DNA from 2 places in the Streptomyces sp. NPDC059994 genome. Region 2 is predicted to be linked to the other one. Evidence: predicted binding sites of a transcription regulator. Region 2 holds the regulator's gene; the other holds the start of a gene.
What was found. The regulator HrcA, encoded in region 2, represses chaperone genes, less so after heat shock. The targets are predictions, from matches to a motif close to TTNGCACTCNGNNNNNCNGAGTGCNAA.

Region 1 (4,417 bases), on a different contig from region 2:
GTCGTGAACGACCAGACCCACTGGAGCGAAGGCGAACTGCGGGACGCCGCCCACCAGGCGGCGCACGATCTGGACGACACGACCCAGTCCAACATCGATCCGTCGCAGAGGTTCTCCGGCAACGACTACGCGCGGACGATCGAGGACGCCATGAAGAACACCGGCACGGGCCAGTGGTTCGCCGACCCGATCGTGCTGCGCAGCCACGGCACGGACCAGGCGGCGTACGACATCACCGGCTCCGGCACCTACGCGGCGTTCTGCATGCACCTCACCGTCAGCCCGTTCGGCGGCGGGAAGGCGGTGATCAGGGCCCGGGTCACGGACGGCACCTGCTGACCCCGCCCCGGCCGCCCCCGGACACGCCGGAGGGCGGCACCCCTGCGAACAGGAGTGCCGCCCTCGGCGTACAGCGTTATGGAGCCACCGATCCCTGAGGGGATCAGAAGTCCATGTCACCGCCCGGCATGCCGCCCGGAGCGGCCGCAGAGGCCTTCTCCGGCTTGTCGGCGATGACGGCCTCGGTGGTGAGGAACAGCGCGGCGATCGACGCGGCGTTCTGCAGCGCGGAGCGCGTCACCTTCGCCGGGTCGATGATGCCCTCGGCGATCATGTCGACGTACTCGCCGGTCGCGGCGTTCAGGCCGTGACCGATCGGAAGGTTGCGCACCTTCTCGACGACGACGCCGCCCTCAAGACCACCGTTGACGGCGATCTGCTTGAGCGGGGCCTCCAGGGCGAGCTTCACGGCGTTGGCGCCGGTCGCCTCGTCACCCGACAGGTCCAGCTTCTCGAAGACCGAGGAGGCCTGCAGCAGGGCCACGCCACCACCGGCGACGATGCCCTCCTCGACGGCCGCCTTCGCGTTGCGAACGGCGTCCTCGATGCGGTGCTTGCGCTCCTTGAGCTCCACCTCGGTGGCGGCGCCGGCCTTGATGACGGCCACGCCGCCGGCCAGCTTCGCCAGACGCTCCTGGAGCTTCTCGCGGTCGTAGTCCGAGTCCGAGTTCTCGATCTCGGCACGGATCTGGTTGACCCGGCCCGCGACCTGCTCGCTGTCGCCGGAGCCGTCCACGATCGTGGTCTCGTCCTTGGTGATGACGACCTTGCGGGCGCGGCCCAGCAGGTCGAGACCCGCGTTCTCCAGCTTGAGGCCGACCTCCTCGGAGATGACCGTGCCGCCGGTGAGGATGGCGATGTCGTTCAGCATCGCCTTGCGGCGGTCGCCGAAGCCCGGGGCCTTGACGGCGACGGACTTGAAGGTGCCACGGATCTTGTTCACGACCAGGGTCGAGAGGGCCTCGCCCTCGACGTCCTCGGCGATGATCAGGAGCGGCTTGCCCGACTGCATGACCTTCTCAAGGAGCGGCAGCAGGTCCTTGACCGAGCCGATCTTCGAGTTGACGATCAGGATGTACGGGTCGTCGAGCGCGGCTTCCATGCGCTCCATGTCGGTCGCGAAGTACGCCGAGATGTAGCCCTTGTCGAAGCGCATGCCCTCGGTGAGCTCAAGCTCCAGACCGAAGGTCTGGGACTCCTCGACCGTGATGACGCCTTCCTTGCCGACCTTGTCCATCGCCTCGGCGATGAGCTCGCCGATCTGGGTGTCGGCGGCGGAGATGGAGGCCGTCGAAGCGATCTGCTCCTTGGTCTCGACATCCTTCGCCTGCTCCAGCAGCGCACCGGAGACGGCCTCGACGGCCTTCTCGATGCCGCGCTTCAGAGCCATCGGGTTGGCGCCGGCGGCCACGTTGCGCAGACCCTCGCGGACGAGAGCCTGGGCGAGGACGGTCGCGGTGGTCGTACCGTCACCGGCGACGTCGTCCGTCTTCTTGGCGACTTCCTTGACCAGCTCGGCGCCGATCTTCTCGTACGGGTCCTCGAGCTCGATCTCCTTGGCGATGGAAACACCATCGTTGGTGATCGTGGGGGCGCCCCACTTCTTCTCGAGGACGACGTTGCGGCCCTTGGGGCCAAGGGTGACCTTGACGGCGTCGGCGAGCTGGTTCATCCCGCGCTCGAGACCGCGCCGTGCCTCCTCGTCGAACGCGATGATCTTGGCCATGTGAAGTGGTCCTCCCGGACAGGGGTGGATTCTCCGGATCGAGCAAGCGCCCGCGACGGACGGCCTGCGCGCCTTGTGGTTCCTTACCCCACGCGGCTCGCGGACCTCACCGACCCGATCCTGGTTCTGTCACTCTCACTCGGAGAGTGCTAACGCCAATGATTAGCACTCGACCCAGGAGAGTGCAAGGCCGTCCCACCCTCCCGGCCCGGTCCCGGACACCTCCGCGCCGGCTCATCGGGCCCGGACACGCACGTGGGGCCCGCATCCATTTACAGAGGATGCGGGCCCCACGTGCGTGAGTGCGTCGGTGGCCGATCGCGCCGAGATCAGACGGCGAGCTTGACCATGTCCGCCTGCGGACCCTTCTGGCCCTGCGAGATCTCGAACTCGACTCGCTGACCTTCTTCAAGGGTGCGGTACCCGTCCATCTGGATCGCGCTGTAGTGGACGAAAACATCCGCACCACCGTCGACCGCGATGAAGCCGTACCCCTTCTCCGCGTTGAACCACTTGACGGTGCCCTGAGCCATGCCTAACTCCCCTATTACTGGCCCTTGCACGGGACCGCACTTCGCGGACCCGGGTCAGACCTCCACCCTCCGACAGGAGAGGGTGTGCGCCGGAACGCGTCGACCGCGGCTGAATGTATCTGCCCAACTGCCCTCTGCAACAGGTCAATCGGACGAGAATTCCGGGCAGGGGTGAAGAGCGGAATGCCGCGAAATTCAGCATTCCGGGGCAAGTCGGGCCGGGCAAAGCGCACTTAAGGAGCAATATGCTCGAACACTTTGACTGCTTCTCGACGCCGGTTCGTCGCGTTCTCATATGCACGTGGCACGCGCAACGAAGGGGACTTCCCCACTGTACCGCGCTCAACCACACTGAATTGCCCCCTCCGCTTAGCTTGCGGAGGGGGCAATTCAGGTAACTGTGCGTGTGACGCGCCTATGTTCAGCAGCCGCCGGCACTGTGCTCGACGGTCAGCCTCCGGCGACGGCCGGAATGATCGAGACGCCCGCGCCGTCCGGCGTCGCCGTCTCCAGGCCCTGCTCGAAGCGGACGTCGTCGTCGTTGACGTACACGTTGACGAAGCGGCGCAGCTTGCCCTGGTCGTCCAGGACCCGGGCGGCGATCCCGGTGTGGTTCTTCTCCAGGTCGGCGATGACCTCGGCGAGGGTGGCGCCCTCGGCCGCGACCTCGGACCTGCCGCCCGTGTACGTACGGAGAATGGTGGGGATGCGGACGTTGACGCTCATGTCTTCTGCCTTCCGTGCTCTCAGGACGATGGGGGTCCCTCCCTGCTCCTTAAGAGCTTGGGGGAGGGGTCAGCCGGCCAGGCCGGCGTCGCGGAACGCGTCCAGGCTCGGGCGGATGGTCGCGGACGGTCCAGTGGTCGGCGCCACCGCGTCCAGGGTCTTGAGGCCGTCACCCGTGTTGAGGACGACAGTAGTCAGGGTCGGGTCAAGGAGCCCGTTCTCGATGAGCTTCTGTGTGACGCCGACCGTCACGCCGCCCGCCGTCTCGGCGAAGATGCCCTCGGTCCGGGCGAGCAGCTTGATCGCGTCCACGACCTGCTCGTCGTTCACGTCCTCCACCGCGCCGCCGGTGCGCCGGGCGATGTCCAGGACGTACGGGCCGTCCGCCGGGTTGCCGATGGCCAGCGACTTGGCGATGGTGTCCGGCTTCTGCGGCCGTACGACGTCGTGGCCCGCCTTGAAGGCGGTGGATACCGGAGAGCAGCCCTCCGCCTGAGCGCCGAAGATCTTGTACGGCTTGTCCTCGACCAGGCCCAGCCTGATCAGCTCCTGGAGGCCCTTGTCGATCTTGGTGAGCTGGGAGCCGGAGGCGATCGGGATGACGATCTGGTCCGGGAGCCGCCAGCCGAGCTGCTCGCAGATCTCGTACGCGAGCGTCTTGGAGCCCTCGCCGTAGTACGGGCGCAGGTTCACGTTCACAAAGCCCCAGCCCTCGCCGAGCGGGTCCCCGATGAGCTCCGAGCAGAAGCGGTTGACGTCGTCGTAGTTGCCCTCGATGCCGACCAGCTCGCCGCCGTACACCGCGGCCATGACGACCTTGCCCTGCTCCAGGTCGTGCGGGATGAACACGCAGGAGCGGAAGCCCGCCCGGGCGGCGGCCGCGCCGACCGCGCCCGCGAGGTTGCCGGTGGAGGAGCAGGAGAGCGTGGTGAAGCCGAAGGCGCGGGCCGCCTCGACGGCGATGGCGACGACGCGGTCCTTGAAGGAGTGCGTCGGGTTGCCGGAGTCGTCCTTGACGTAGAGACCGCCGGTGACGCCCAGCTCACGGGCGAGATTGTCGGCCTTGACGAGCTTGGTGAATCCCGGATTCAGG
Region 2 (4,417 bases):
CCGCACACAAAGACCGGGCCAAACCGTCAGCGGCCGTTGAACGCGTCCTTCAGGCGGGAGAACAGCCCCTGCTGCCCCGGCTGGAACTGGCCGAGCGGCCGCTCCTCGCCGCGCAGTTTGGCCAGCTGGCGCAGCAGGTCCTCCTGCTGCGGGTCCAGCTTGGACGGGGTGGTGACCTCGACATGGACGATCAGATCGCCCCGGCCGCCGCCGCGCAGATGCGTCACACCGCGCCCGTGCAGCGGGATGGACTGGCCCGACTGGGTGCCCGGGCGGATGTCCACCTCCTCCATGCCGTCCAGCGTCTGGAGCGGCACCTTGGTGCCGAGCGAGGCCGCCGTCATGGGGAGGGTCACCGTGCAGTGCAGATCGTCGCCACGGCGCTGGAAGACGTCGTGGTTGAGCTCGTGGATCTCCACGTACAGATCACCGGCGGGGCCGCCGCCGGGGCCGACCTCGCCCTCGCCCGCGAGCTGGATGCGGGTGCCGTTGTCGACACCGGCCGGGATCTTGACCGTGAGCGTGCGGCGCGAGCGGATGCGGCCGTCGCCGGCGCACTCCGGGCACGGGGTGGGCACGACGGTCCCGAAGCCCTGGCACTGAGGGCAGGGGCGGGAGGTCATGACCTGGCCGAGGAAGGAGCGGGTCACCTGGGAGACCTCGCCGCGGCCGCGGCACATGTCACACGTCTGCGCCGAGGTGCCGGGGGCCGCGCCCTCGCCGCTGCAGGTCGTACACACCACCGCGGTGTCGACCTGGATCTCCTTGGTCGTACCGAAGGCCGCCTCGTTGAGGTCGATCTCCAGCCGGATCATGGCGTCCTGGCCGCGGCGGGTGCGCGAGCGCGGGCCGCGCTGTGCCGCGTTGCCGAAGAACGCGTCCATGATGTCCGAGAAGTTCCCGAAGCCGCCCGCGCCGAAGCCTCCGGCGCCACCGCCGCCGGAGGACGACAGGGGGTCGCCGCCGAGGTCGTAGACCTGCTTCTTCTGCGGGTCCGAGAGGACCTCGTAGGCGGCGTTGATCTCCTTGAAGCGCTCCTGCGTCTTCGGGTCCGGATTCACATCCGGGTGGAGTTCACGCGCCAGGCGCCGGAACGCCTTCTTGATCTCGTCCTGCGATGCGTCGCGGCGTACGCCCAGTACGGCGTAGTAGTCCGTGGCCACTTACGACTCCGCCAGGATCTGTCCGACGTAACGTGCCACTGCGCGTACCGCTCCCATCGTTCCGGGGTAATCCATGCGGGTCGGTCCGACCACGCCGAGTTTTGCGACGGCTTCGCCGCCCGAACCGTAGCCGACCGAGACCACGGACGTGGAGTTCAGCCCTTCATGGGCGTTCTCATGCCCGATTCGTACGGTCACGCCCGATTCCTTGGCCTCGCCGAGCAGCTTGAGGAGCACCACTTGCTCCTCCAGCGCCTCCAGCACCGGCCTGATGGTCAGAGGGAAGTCGTGTCCGAAGCGGGTGAGATTGGCGGTGCCGCCGATCATCAGCCGCTCCTCGGTCTCCTCGACCAGGGTTTCGAGCAGGGTGGAGAGGACCGTCGAAACGGTTCCTCGGTCCTCCGGCTCGAAGGAGTCCGGCAGGTCCTGCACCAGCTGCGGGACGTCCGCGAAGCGGCGCCCCACCACCCGGCTGTTGAGCCGGGCCCGCAGGTCCGCCAGCGAGGTCTCGCCGAACGGCGCCGGGCAGTCGACCAGCCGCTGCTCGACCCGCCCGGTGTCCGTGATGAGCACCAGCATCAGTCTGGCCGGGGCCAGTGACAGCAGCTCCACGTGCCGCACGGTGGACCGTGTCAGCGACGGGTACTGCACGACGGCGACCTGCCGCGTCAGCTGCGCGAGCAGCCGCACGGTCCGCGCCACCACGTCGTCGAGGTCGACGGCCCCGTCCAGGAAGTTCTGGATGGCCCGCCGCTCCGGCGACGACATCGGCTTGACGCCCGCGAGCCGGTCGACGAACAGCCGGTAGCCCTTGTCGGTGGGAATGCGCCCCGCGCTGGTGTGAGGCTGGGCGATGAAGCCCTCCTCCTCCAGCACGGCCATGTCGTTGCGCACGGTCGCCGGGGAGACCCCCAGCGCGTGCCGCTCGGTCAGGGCCTTCGAGCCCACCGGCTCCTCGGTCCCGACATAGTCCTGGACGATGGCGCGCAGGACCTCAAGTCTGCGTTCACTGAGCACCGCGCACACCTCCAGCTGTCGTCCCTAGGCGCTCTGCCTGGCACTCTGTGCGTTCGAGTGCCAGCAACCCCCCGGCCAGTGTACGGCCGACCGGTACACCCCTAGCAAGGGCGGCCGCCCGTGACGCTCGCGGCGCGGTGGAGCGGCGCGCTCGGACGCCGTCCCCGACCGCCCGGGATAGCGTCACGTCATGGACGTCAGATGGGAAGAGTTCGGCTGGGAACGCTTCGGCGACGGCGTGGGCCGCCGCCGGCTTCCGGGGTGGGACGCGACGGCCGGGCTGGTCGTCGGCGCCGACGCGGTCCTGCTGTACGACACGGGGTCGACCCTGCGCGAGGGCGCCGAGCTGCGCGCCCAGGCACAGGCGCTGCTCGGGCGCCGGGTGACGCACATCGCACTCAGCCATCCGCACTTCGACCACGTGCTCGGCACGGCCGCGTTCTCGGGGGCCGAGGTGTACGGGGCGGTGGGCATCGACCGCGTGCTCGACGGCGACGCCCTGCGGACCGACGCCGTCGCGCACGGGGTGCCGGCCGCGCAGGCCGCCGAGGCGGCGGACCTGCTGGTGCGCCCGCACCACTTCGTGGCGGGCGAGTGGACGCTGGAGCTGGGCGGGCGGCAGGTGCTGCTGGCGAACGTGGGCCCGGGCCACACCGGTCACGACCTGGCCGTACTGGTCCCGGCCTCGCCGGGGTCGCCCGAGATCGTCTTCTGCGGCGACCTGGTCGAGGAGTCCGGCGAACCGCAGGCGGGCCCGGACGCGGTCCGCACCCGCTGGCCCGCAGCGCTGGACCGGCTGCTCGACCTGGGCGGCGAGGACGCGGTGTACGTGCCGGGGCACGGGGCGGTGGTGGACGCGGCGTTCGTACGGGCGCAGCGGACCCGGCTCGCGGCGGAATTCGGCGTGTCGTAGCGGCGTACACCCATATGGCCACATGATCCGCCCGTATTCTCATCCGAATGCGCAGCTACAGCCCGGACCTGACTCCGCCCTGGAAGAAGGGGACCCCGGCCCCCGAGGTGCCCGCCGAGCTCGACCTGGTCGTCGAGGAGGTGGCGACCGGGTTCTGCGGGGCGGTGCTCCGCTGTGAGGCGGGAACGGTGACGCTGGAGGACCGCTTCGGCAAGCAGCGCGTGTTCCCGATGGAGGCCCGGGGGTTCCTGCTGGAGGGCAAGGTGATCACGCTGGTACGCCCGCCGGCACCCTCCCCCTCACGCCCGGCGCGCACCGCCTCCGGCTCCGTGGCGGTGCCCGGGGCGCGGGCGCGGGTCGCACGCGCCGGGCGCATCTACGTGGAGGGCCGCCACGACGCGGAACTGGTGGAACGGGTCTGGGGCGACGACCTCCGGATCGAGGGCGTGGTCGTCGAGTACCTCTCGGGCATCGACGACCTCCCCGCCATCGTCGCGGACTTCGCCCCCGGCCCCGACGCGCGCCTGGGCGTCCTGGTCGACCACCTGGTCCCCGGCTCCAAGGAGTCCCGGATCGCGGCGGCGGTCACGGGCGAGCACGTGCTGGTGGCCGGGCACCCGTACATCGACGTGTGGGAGGCGGTGAAGCCGGCGTCGGTGGGGATCGGGTCGTGGCCGGTCGTACCGCGGGGGGAGGACTGGAAGACGGGGGTGTGCCGGGCGCTGGGCTGGCCCCCCAACACGGGGGCGGCGTGGCAGCGGATCCTGTCGGGGGTCCGCTCCTACCGGGACCTGGAGCCGGAGCTGCTCGGCCGGGTGGAGGAGCTGATCGACTTCGTCACGGATCCGGCCCCCACCCCGCCCCTTCCCTAAACCCTCCGGGGGTGGGGGTGGGCTGAGGCGGCTCTCCCGGGGGCTAGCCCCCCCCCGGACCCCCGGCGGGGCTGCGCCCCTGCCCCCTGCTTCGGGGCTCCGCTCCGGACCCCGGCACGGGGGTGGGTGGGCTGGGCTGCCGGGGGCTCCGCCCCGGGACCCCATTCGTCTGCGGGTCGTCTGTGGCTGGTCGCGCAGTTCCCCGCGCCCCTGAAGGGAGGGAGCTTCGCTCCCTGCCCCCCGCTCCTCGAACACCGGAGGGCCGGAACGTGGCCGCGCCCCCTTCTGCCTGCCTTCAGGGGCGCTGGGAACTGGGCGACCAGCCCCCGTGAGCCCGCAGGGAAACAGGGGTCCCGGGGCTTCAGAGGCGCGGGGAACTGGGCGATCAGCCCCCACGAACCCGCAGACAAACAGGGGCCCCGGGGCTTCAGAGGCGCGAGGAACTGCGCGAC

Region 1: groL (chaperonin GroEL) is a predicted target of HrcA. The motif match lies at 2,228-2,254, and genes of this name have one in related genera.

What each region holds. Positions count from the first base shown of each region.
Region 1 is NZ_JBHWUR010000055.1:4,476-8,892, forward strand. Features, by position in the region: gene ACFWA7_RS24595 (hypothetical protein) at 1-339, shown strand, start outside; gene groL (chaperonin GroEL) at 443-2,065, opposite strand; gene ACFWA7_RS24605 (cold-shock protein) at 2,395-2,598, opposite strand; gene ACFWA7_RS24610 (MoaD/ThiS family protein) at 3,049-3,324, opposite strand; gene thrC (threonine synthase) at 3,394-4,417, opposite strand, start outside.
Region 2 is NZ_JBHWUR010000180.1:53-4,469, forward strand. Features, by position in the region: gene dnaJ (molecular chaperone DnaJ) at 27-1,163, opposite strand; gene hrcA (heat-inducible transcriptional repressor HrcA) at 1,164-2,180, opposite strand; gene ACFWA7_RS38880 (MBL fold metallo-hydrolase) at 2,371-3,093, shown strand; gene ACFWA7_RS38885 (DUF3097 domain-containing protein) at 3,141-3,965, shown strand.